4 regions of the Burkholderia cepacia complex sp. TUM26381 genome follow, and region 1 is predicted to be linked to each of the others. Evidence: predicted binding sites of a transcription regulator. Region 1 holds the regulator's gene; each other region holds the start of a gene.
What was found. Region 1 encodes FliA, which starts transcription of late flagellar genes. Its sites were predicted from a motif close to CTAAAGTTTNNNNNNNNNNNGCCGNTA; they were not measured.
Positions count from the first base shown of each region.

Region 2: a site for FliA is predicted at 1,041-1,067, ahead of motA (flagellar motor stator protein MotA). Genes of this name have one in related genera too.
Region 3: a site for FliA is predicted at 1,236-1,262, ahead of fliS (flagellar export chaperone FliS). Genes of this name have one in related genera too.
Region 4: a site for FliA is predicted at 1,492-1,518, ahead of flgM (flagellar biosynthesis anti-sigma factor FlgM). Genes of this name have one in related genera too.

Region 1 covers NZ_CM172006.1:233,925-236,121, forward strand. The annotation lists gene ACWMMN_RS01085 (nucleotide-binding protein) at 1-587, shown strand, start outside; gene ACWMMN_RS01090 (RNA polymerase sigma factor FliA) at 606-1,340, shown strand; S-adenosyl-L-homocysteine riboswitch at 1,439-1,552, shown strand; gene ahcY (adenosylhomocysteinase) at 1,585-2,197, shown strand, end outside.
Region 2 covers NZ_CM172007.1:3,030,529-3,032,725, forward strand. The annotation lists gene ACWMMN_RS30350 (patatin-like phospholipase family protein) at 1-757, opposite strand, end outside; gene motA (flagellar motor stator protein MotA) at 1,240-2,109, shown strand; gene motB (flagellar motor protein MotB) at 2,137-2,197, shown strand, end outside.
Region 3 covers NZ_CM172006.1:3,459,125-3,461,321, reverse strand. The annotation lists gene fliF (flagellar basal-body MS-ring/collar protein FliF) at 1-515, opposite strand, end outside; gene fliE (flagellar hook-basal body complex protein FliE) at 764-1,108, shown strand; gene fliS (flagellar export chaperone FliS) at 1,339-1,773, shown strand; gene ACWMMN_RS16245 (flagellar protein FliT) at 1,770-2,102, shown strand.
Region 4 covers NZ_CM172006.1:3,420,173-3,422,369, reverse strand. The annotation lists gene ACWMMN_RS16075 (SGNH/GDSL hydrolase family protein) at 1-457, opposite strand, end outside; gene ACWMMN_RS16070 (flagella synthesis protein FlgN) at 618-1,058, opposite strand; gene flgM (flagellar biosynthesis anti-sigma factor FlgM) at 1,133-1,462, opposite strand; gene flgA (flagellar basal body P-ring formation chaperone FlgA) at 1,581-2,197, opposite strand, start outside.

The sequences.
Region 1 (2,197 bases):
AACGCACGCGGGTGGCGGCCGGCTTCGGCCTGTGCGCCGCCGCGCGGCTCGCGCGGGCCGGCTACAGCGACGCGCAGCTGAGCGATTTCATCGACGGCCCGGCCGATATCGTCCTCGTCGACGCGCAGCTCGGCGCCGACGGTTCGTTCTCGGCGCTCGCCCGCGAAGCGCACGACGTGCTGGTCGTCACGCGGGTCGCCGCGCAGGCGATCACCGAGGCGTACGCGTGCATGAAGCGGCTGCATTTCGCGCATGCGTTCGCGCAGTTCCGCGTGCTGACCAATCACGTCGGCAGCCATGCGGACGCGAAGACCGCCTTCGACAACCTCGCGGGCGTCGCGAGCCGCTACCTGACCGTGTCGATCGCCGACGCGGGTTGCGTGAGCGCCGATCCGCTCGTCGAGCATGCGCGCGAACTGACGCATGCGGTGGTCGATGCGTTCCCGTCGTCGGCCGCCGCGCGCGACTACCGGCAGATTGCCGCGGACCTGCTGTACTGGCCGATGCGCCCGCGTTCGGGTGCGGGTCGCGCCGTCCACGCGGGTGGCAAGCCGTCGTATGAGGCGGGCGCGGCACACGCCGCGTGAGCGCCTAAGGAGAGAGCCATGATGTACAACGCTCAAGGAAAGATGTCCCAGGCCGACGTGCTCGCGCAATACGCGCCGCTCGTGCGCCGCCTCGGGCTGCAGCTCGTCGCGAAGATGCCGGCGAGCGTCGATCTCGACGACCTGATCCAGGCTGGCATGATCGGCCTGATGGACGCGGCCGGCCGCTACAAGGAAGACCAGGGCGCGCAGTTCGAGACCTACGCGACGCAGCGCATCCGCGGCGCGATGCTCGACGAGCTGCGCAGCAACGACTGGCTGCCGCGCAGCCTGCGCAAGACGTCGCGCGAGGTCGAGCACGCGGTGCACCAGGTCGAGCAGCATCTCGGCCGCTCGGCGAGCGAGACCGAGATCGCGGAACACCTGAACATGCCGCTCGACGAATACCAGGGGATGCTGCAGGACCTGCACGGTAGCCAGCTCATCTACTACGAGGATTTCGACCGCGCGGCCGACGACGAGCCGTTCCTCGACCGTTATCGTGTCGATCACGCCGATCCGCTGTCGGCGCTGCTCGACGAGCACCTGCGCGAGGCCCTCGTCGAGGCGATCGAGCGGCTGCCGGAGCGCGAGAAGCTGCTGATGTCGCTGTACTACGAACGGGGTCTGAATCTGCGCGAGATCGGCGCGGTGCTCGAAGTGAGCGAGTCGCGCGTGTGCCAGCTGCACAGCCAGGCCGTCGCGCGCCTGCGTGCGCGGCTGCGCGAACAGGCGTGGGTCGGCGCGGAATCCTGACCCTTTGCTGACGGCCGCGCGCGCCGACGCCGCGCGCTCGTGCCAGGGTTGCGCGGTGCTTGCGCATTCCGCGCGCCGATTTGCTACAATCCCCTCCGTTTTCCGAGGAGCGTTGCGACGGACATCTGTGTCCGCCAGGCTCGGAAGGCTTCACCAAGCAGCCGTGCGGCGATGTCGCGCCGGCCCCGCTTCCTGAACGGCGCTCACGTCACCAATCTAGAAACTTTTTAGAAAGGAGGGCGTGATGAACGCCATTATCGATTCCAAGGCTTCCCACGATTACGTCGTCGCCGACATGGCGCTGGCCGGCTGGGGCCGCAAGGAACTCAACATCGCCGAGACCGAAATGCCGGGCCTCGTGCAGATCCGCGACGAATACAAGGCAGAGCAGCCGCTGAAGGGCGCGCGCATTGCCGGTTCGCTGCACATGACGATCCAGACGGGCGTGCTGATCGAGACGCTGAAGGCGCTCGGCGCGGACGTCCGCTGGGCGTCGTGCAACATCTTCTCGACGCAGGATCACGCTGCGGCCGCGATCGTCGAAGCCGGCACGCCGGTGTTCGCGTTCAAGGGCGAATCGCTCGACGAATACTGGGAGTTCTCGCACCGCATCTTCGAATGGCCGAACGGCGAATTCGCGAACATGATCCTGGACGACGGCGGCGACGCAACGCTGCTGCTGATCCTCGGCTCGAAGGCCGAGAAGGACCGTTCGGTGATCGCGAAGCCGACCAACGAGGAAGAAGTCGCGCTGTACAAGTCGATCGCGAAGCACCTCGACATCGACGCGACCTGGTACTCGAAGCGCCTCGCGCACATCAAGGGCGTGACCGAGGAAACCACGACCGGCGTGCACC
Region 2 (2,197 bases), on a different replicon from region 1:
GCACGACATGGATGTGCGCGCGTGCCGCGTACAGCTCCAGATCGCGCACCAGTTGCCGCGCGATCACGAGTGTCAGCGCGTGCGTCGCATGCGCGATCGCGCTGCGCGGCGGGACGCGCAACGCACAGGCGAACCCGGCCGGCAGCACGACGATCCGCTTGACGCCAAGCGCGATTGCAACGGAGATCGGCGTGTTGTTCGCGACGCCGCCGTCGACGAGTTCCACGCCGTCGATGCAGACCGACGGAAACACACCGGGAATCGCCGCGCTGGCCTGCACGGCATCCACGACCGAGCCGGCGGACAGCACGACTTCGCGGCCGTTCAGCACGTCGGTCGCGACGATGTGAAGCGGCAACGCGGCCTGCTCGATCCGCCGGTATGGCAGGTTCCTTTCCAGCAACAGGCGCAGCGCGTCGGCCTCGACCAGATGCGGCCGGTTGCGCAGCAGCATCGCGACGACGCTGCGCATCGAGAACGGCATGACGTCCTGGCGGCGGATTCGGCACCACAGCGCGGCGAGCATCGCGACGCCGTCCGCGTCCGGCCGGCCGGCGAAATACGCGGCATTGATCGCCCCCGCCGACGCGCCGACGACGCAATCGGGCCGTTCGCCGCTCGCGACCAGCTCGCGGAGCATGCCGACCTCGATCGCGCCAAGACTGCCGCCGCCGGCAAACACGAAGGCGGTCGAGGGAGTGGGATCGGAAGTCACGGTGCGCCCTCCTGCGGTTGGCTGCGACAGTGCCTGCTCCATGATGGATCGTGCGGCGCCCCGGATGTCCTGATGAAAACCCTGCCGGCACGCGGACCGCGCCGCTCGGCCGACGATGCGCGTCGCACGCCGCGCTCGCCGGAATCCCGCGATGAACCTTCTCCCGGGAAGGGATACGTCATTTGCCGCCCTGTTTCAGGGTCGCATCGATACGGCCGTTCGCGCGATCGCTGCGCACTTTTTGACCTCGATCAAGAAAATCGCGCACCTCGGCGCCCGCAAACGTGTGCCGGGCGCGAATCGCGCGGGATACGTGGAATCACGGGTTCAGTCGTCCGGACGATCGCCGTTATTGCATCAACACCCGCCGACTGGCATCGCGCTGCGACGCATCGGGACGACCGCCCGGATCGCATTCGACACGCAACGATCCGGCGCCGTCGCGGGCATCGAGCGAGATGGCCGGACATCCCGCTCGCTTTTCGACAACACGTGCATCAGCGCAAGTCGCGGACGAGGTAATCATGTTTGTAGCCATCGGATGGATCGTCGTGATCGGGTCGGTGATCGGCAGTTTCGTCGGCGTCGGCGGCCATTTGCCGGCCTTGCTGCAACCGTTCGAGCTGCTGTGCATTTTCGGCGCCGCGCTGGGCGCGTTCGTCGTCAGCAATCCGGTCACGACGCTGAAGAAAACCATCAAGACCCTGCCGACCTGCTTCAAGGGCGGCGGCTACACGAAGCAGCAGTACGTCGAACTGATCGCACTGCTGTACGAGCTGCTGCAGAAGGCACGCAAGGACGGCATGATGGCGCTCGAGGCCGACGTCGATGCGCCCGAGCAAAGCCCGCTGTTCCAGAAGTATTCGCATGTGCTCGAAGACCATCACCTGCTCGACTTCATCGTCGATTACCTGCGGATGATGTCGAGCGGCAACGTGAACGTGCTGGAGATGCAGGACCTGATGGACGAGGAACTGCATACGCATCACGCGGAAGCGTCGGTCGCGGCCAATGCGATCCAGAAGATGGCGGACGGCCTGCCGGCGTTCGGCATCGTCGCCGCGGTGATGGGCGTCGTGCACACGATGGGCTCGGTCGGCGCGCCGCCCGCCGTGCTCGGCAAGATGATCGCCGGCGCGCTCGTCGGCACGTTCCTCGGCATCCTGCTCGCGTATGGTTTCGTCGGCCCGCTCGCGGATCTGCTCAACGCGAAGGGCCGCGCCGCGGCCAAGCCGTTCCAGTGCGTGAAGGCCGTGCTGCTCGCGTCGATGAGCGGCTACGCGCCGGCGGTGGCGGTGGAGTTCGGCCGCAAGGTGCTGTTCACCGCCGATCGCCCGAGCTTCAAGGAACTCGACGATGCCGTCCGCGCGACCAAGTCGCCCAAGGCGGCGTAACGGATACGCAAGGAAACGGAACACGCCATGACCGACCGCCGCTCCAGTTCGTCGAAGCAGTCCGCATCGCCATCGCTCGTCGTCGTGC
Region 3 (2,197 bases), 350 kb from region 1:
TCGAGCGCACGCTGGTAATTGATCTGCTCGGCGAACTGGCTGATGCCGAATTTCTGGTTGTCCATCAGCTCGAAGCCGACCGAGCCGCCCTTCGGCAGCCCCATCGCGGCGAGCTTCAGGCGCGTTTCATGCACCTGGTTCGACGGCACGAGGATCGCGCCGCCGGCATCGGCGAACTTGTAGGGAACGTTTGCCTGCTGGAGCGCGGCAATGATCGCGCCGCCGTCGCGGTCCGACAGGTTGCTGTACAGCACGCGGTAGTCGGGCGCCCGGCTCCACAGCACGAGGGCGGTGATCGCGGCGATCGCGAGCGCGACGGCGATCACGAACGGCAGCTTCGGGTTGCCCTTCATCCGCGAGATGCCGGGAATGCGTTCCGCGAAGCCGCCCAGCCCGAAGTCTGCGCCTGCGCCACCCGCGCCCGGCAACGCGGCGGCCGCGGCGGCGCCGGGCGCCGGGCTGGCGAGGCCCGCGCGGGCGTCTGGGTTGATCAGCGAGTTGGCCTGCGAATCCATGCGTCGAGTTTCTCCGGAGCGGGACGACTGAGCTCGCTCGGACGAGCGGGCGGACAATGACACGATGCGATTATCGTGATTCGGGCCGTACTCCGATCGACCGAAAAGAGCGGGGTTTCCCCCGTACTTTCTCGGCTTTGACGCGCGGCGCGCTGCTATCCTTTTTCGCGATCCGGCATGGTGCGCGTGGTGCGGCGCCGGCGGATCGCCCGGCCCGTCCGGGTCTCTTCTCTAAGTCTGGGGACAGCATGACTGCGAACGTCAGCGGAATCGGTTCGGTGTTGCAACAGATGCAGTCGATGGCCGCGCAGGCGTCCGGCGGCGTCACGAGCCCGACGGCAGCGCTTGCCGGTTCGGGCGCGGCGACGGCCGGCACGTTCGCGAGCGCGATGAAGGCGTCGCTCGACAAGATCAGCGGCGACCAGCAGCACGCGCTCGGCGAGGCGAAGGCGTTCGAAGTCGGCGCGCCGAACGTGTCGCTGAACGACGTGATGGTCGACATGCAGAAAGCCAACATCGGCTTCCAGTTCGGGCTTCAGGTCCGCAACAAGCTAGTGAGCGCTTACAACGACATCATGCAGATGTCGGTGTGACGCGACGGGCATCCGGGGAAGGCTATCCGGCGACGGGAATCCGGCGACGGTTCATAGGGGCGGCCGACCGCCTCCCGGACAGGGGCGGCAGGCCGGTATCGCTTGCCCGGCGGCACGCGCCGCGCACCTAAAGCTTTTCAATTCCCTTCCGATAACTCCGGTGTGAAGGCCGCGTCGTGCGATGCACGGCGGCGGCTCCCGTATAGCCAAGGCATAACAAGGAGATGCGCATGTTTTCCCCAGGACACGCTGGAGCCAATGCATACGCGCGTGTCGGCGTCGAGACGGGGGTGATGGGCGCCTCCCCGCACCGGCTGATCGCGATGCTGTACCAGGGCGCGCGGCAGGCGATTGCGCTGGCCCGCATGCATTTGCAGCAGGACAACGTGTCCGGGCGCGGCGAAGCGATCGGCAAGGCGATCCGGATCGTCGAGAGCGGGCTGCAGGCATCGCTGAACCGCGACGCGGGCGGCGAGATCGCGGACCGGCTCGATGCGCTGTATGCGTATATCGGCCGGCGTCTGCTGGAAGCGAACGCGCAGGCGAGCGACGCGATGCTGGTCGAGGTCGACGGGCTGCTCGCCACGCTCGAGGAAGCATGGACGGGCATCGCCCCGGAAGTCGCGCGGATGGCCGCGCAACAGGCAGTGGAAGCGTCACGATGAATCGCAAGGCCGAATACTTCGCACGTTACGAGGCGCTCGCCGCCGTGTCGGGCCGCATGCTGTGCGCCGCGCGCGGCGCGGACTGGAGCGCGTTGCCGGGGTTGCAGGCCGAATTCATGCAGCTCGTCGACGGGCTCAAGGAGGCCGATCCGGGCGTCGCACTCGACGAATCGGATCTCGGCCGCAAGCTCGACCTGATCCGCCGCATCCTGGCCGACGACGCCGCGATCCGCGATCTCGCGAGCCCGGACGTCGCGCGGCTGTCCGCGCTGTTCGAGGCACGGCGTTCGACCAAGGTATTGACCGATCTCTACCGCGCGCGCGGGTAGGGCCGTTTTCCGGGGAGACGGGCGCGACGCGCCCGGGCCCGTTGCCGCACGCGGCGCGCACCGTTCCCGCGGGCGGCACCGGCGTGCCGCGCCCG
Region 4 (2,197 bases), 390 kb from region 1:
GGCCGGACTGGATGCCTTTCGCCGCCAGCGTCTTGCGGCACACGTCGGCGAGCGTGTCCTGCGACGTCGTGCTGTAGAACATGTTCTTCCACTGCGTGACGCCGTCGGCCCACCAGTAGCCGGGCACGCGATACCAGTCGCCGCCGGCGGGGTCGCGCGCCCATTCGTAGGTCGCGGCGGGCTTCAGCGGATCCGCGTCGATCCGGTACCAGCAGCGCAGGTACGTGTAGGTGTCGGACCCGCGTCGCGCTGCGCGCAGTGACGCGCCAGGCGCGCGCGAAGCGGCCGGCGGCGCGACGTCGGGGCCGGCCGGCGACAACGACATGTTGCCCGTCGGCGTGGGCAGCGGCGCGGAGCCGGCGGCATGGGCGGCGGGGAGCGTCAGTGCGGCGCCGAGCGCCGCGACGGCGGAAACGGCAACGACACGGGATGACAACGGAATGCGGAAACAAGACATGCGGCCCTCTTCTGATTGTTGTGACGGGACGGCGGCGCGGCTGCGCGGCCGTGTATCGGAAGGGACCGTGAGTGCCGGGCTCGGGCCCGGTCTGTCGAAACCTGAAATGCCGCGAACGGCGGCGGGAGGCGGTTGGTGCGGTGGCGGCGGAGCCGGCCGGTCAGCGCGTCAGCGCCGAGACGCGCCCGTCCGGACCGTAGACGCCGGCCGGTGCGGGCGCCGAGCGCAGTACCGCGAGCGCGCGCTCGTTGTAGTCCATCCGGATCCGGATCAGCATCCCGTTGTTCGCGTTGGCCTGGCGCGCGCGTTCGGCGGCCTGTTGCAGCAGTTGCCAGCGGCCGGCGAGGCGCGCATCGCGCTCGGCAGCCTGGTCCATGCCTTTCTTGCCGGCCGGAAAACCGAGCGCGGAGAGCTGCGTGTCGCGCGTGCGTTCGAGCTGCGCGAGCCGATCGATCAGTTCGCTCTTCTTTTCGACGATCCCGGGCAGCATCTCGAGCGGCTCGGCCGTCGTCAGCGCCTTTTCCTCGTAGACGAGCAGGGACGCGAACGCTTCGATCGTCGCATGTTCGTCGTTGACCGTGGCCAGCAGCTCTTCTCTCATCGCGTCATGCTCGTCGCGCCGGTGCACGCGGTGGCGCGCGCCGGCAAACCGGTGGAACCGGCCGCGAGGCCGGCTTAGTTACCCTGCGGGCGCTGTTGCTGCAGCAGCTCGCGGGCGGTGTTCAATACGCCGTCGGCAATCTTGTTCGCGTCGATCGTCAGCGTGCCGTTGTTCAGCGCATCCTTGATCGACTGGACCAGGCCCGTGTCGATATCGGCGTTGCCCGACGCGGATATCGAACGCAGCTGGCCGGACAGACCCGACAGGTTCACGGTCGTGTCGCCGCCGGTCGATCCTGCGTCGGCCGCCGGTGCGGACGACTGGGCCGTGCCGGATTGCGCACGGGTCGCGCCGTTGCCGGTCGGCGCAAGGGGGCTCGGGTTCGGAGTGGAATCGATCTTCACGATGGGTTTCCTGTACGGTTTGACCCAGATAACGGCCGGGTCGGCCCGAACTTTAGCATCGCGAGCCCGAAATGCTCCGAATAAACAATTCTTTACATTCTTGCGGCGTGATCCGTCCCTACAACGGAATTTCCACGGTTCCGGCGTCCTTGACGATCGCCGTGACGATCTGGCCCGCCGCCATCCGCACCCTTACCGACTGGCCCGGCGCCGCATTCGCGAGCACGCTGCCCTCGGCTGAAATCGTGAAACCGGGCCCGGCCGCGACGACCCGCACCGTCTGGCCGGCCGAGACCGACGCCGCGCTCTTCAGCATGTCCTGCCGCAGCGGCAGCCCGGCCGAGATGCGCGCGAGCGCGGTCGAGCCGATCGCCTGCGCCGGATCGGTGATCACCGCGAGCGGCATGACCGTCAGGTCGCCGTCGCGGGCAACCAGGTCGGCCGCGGAGAGCGGCTCGCCGGGCGCGATCTGGCGCGCGGCGACGTAGTAGGTGGCCTGCACGGTGACCTTCGCCTGCAGGTAGACGGTCCACGGCCGCTCGCCCGCGCAGCGCACGCCGACCGTCGTGCGGCCCCACAGGCGCGCGCCGGTCGGCAGGAACGGCTCGAGTGTCGTGCACGCGACGAGCCCGCGCGGAAACGCGGTCGTGACCGTCGCGGTGGTCTTGCCGGGCAGGCCGGCGATCTGCTGCTGCAGGAATGCGAGGGCCGCGCGGCGGATCGTCTCGGGATCCT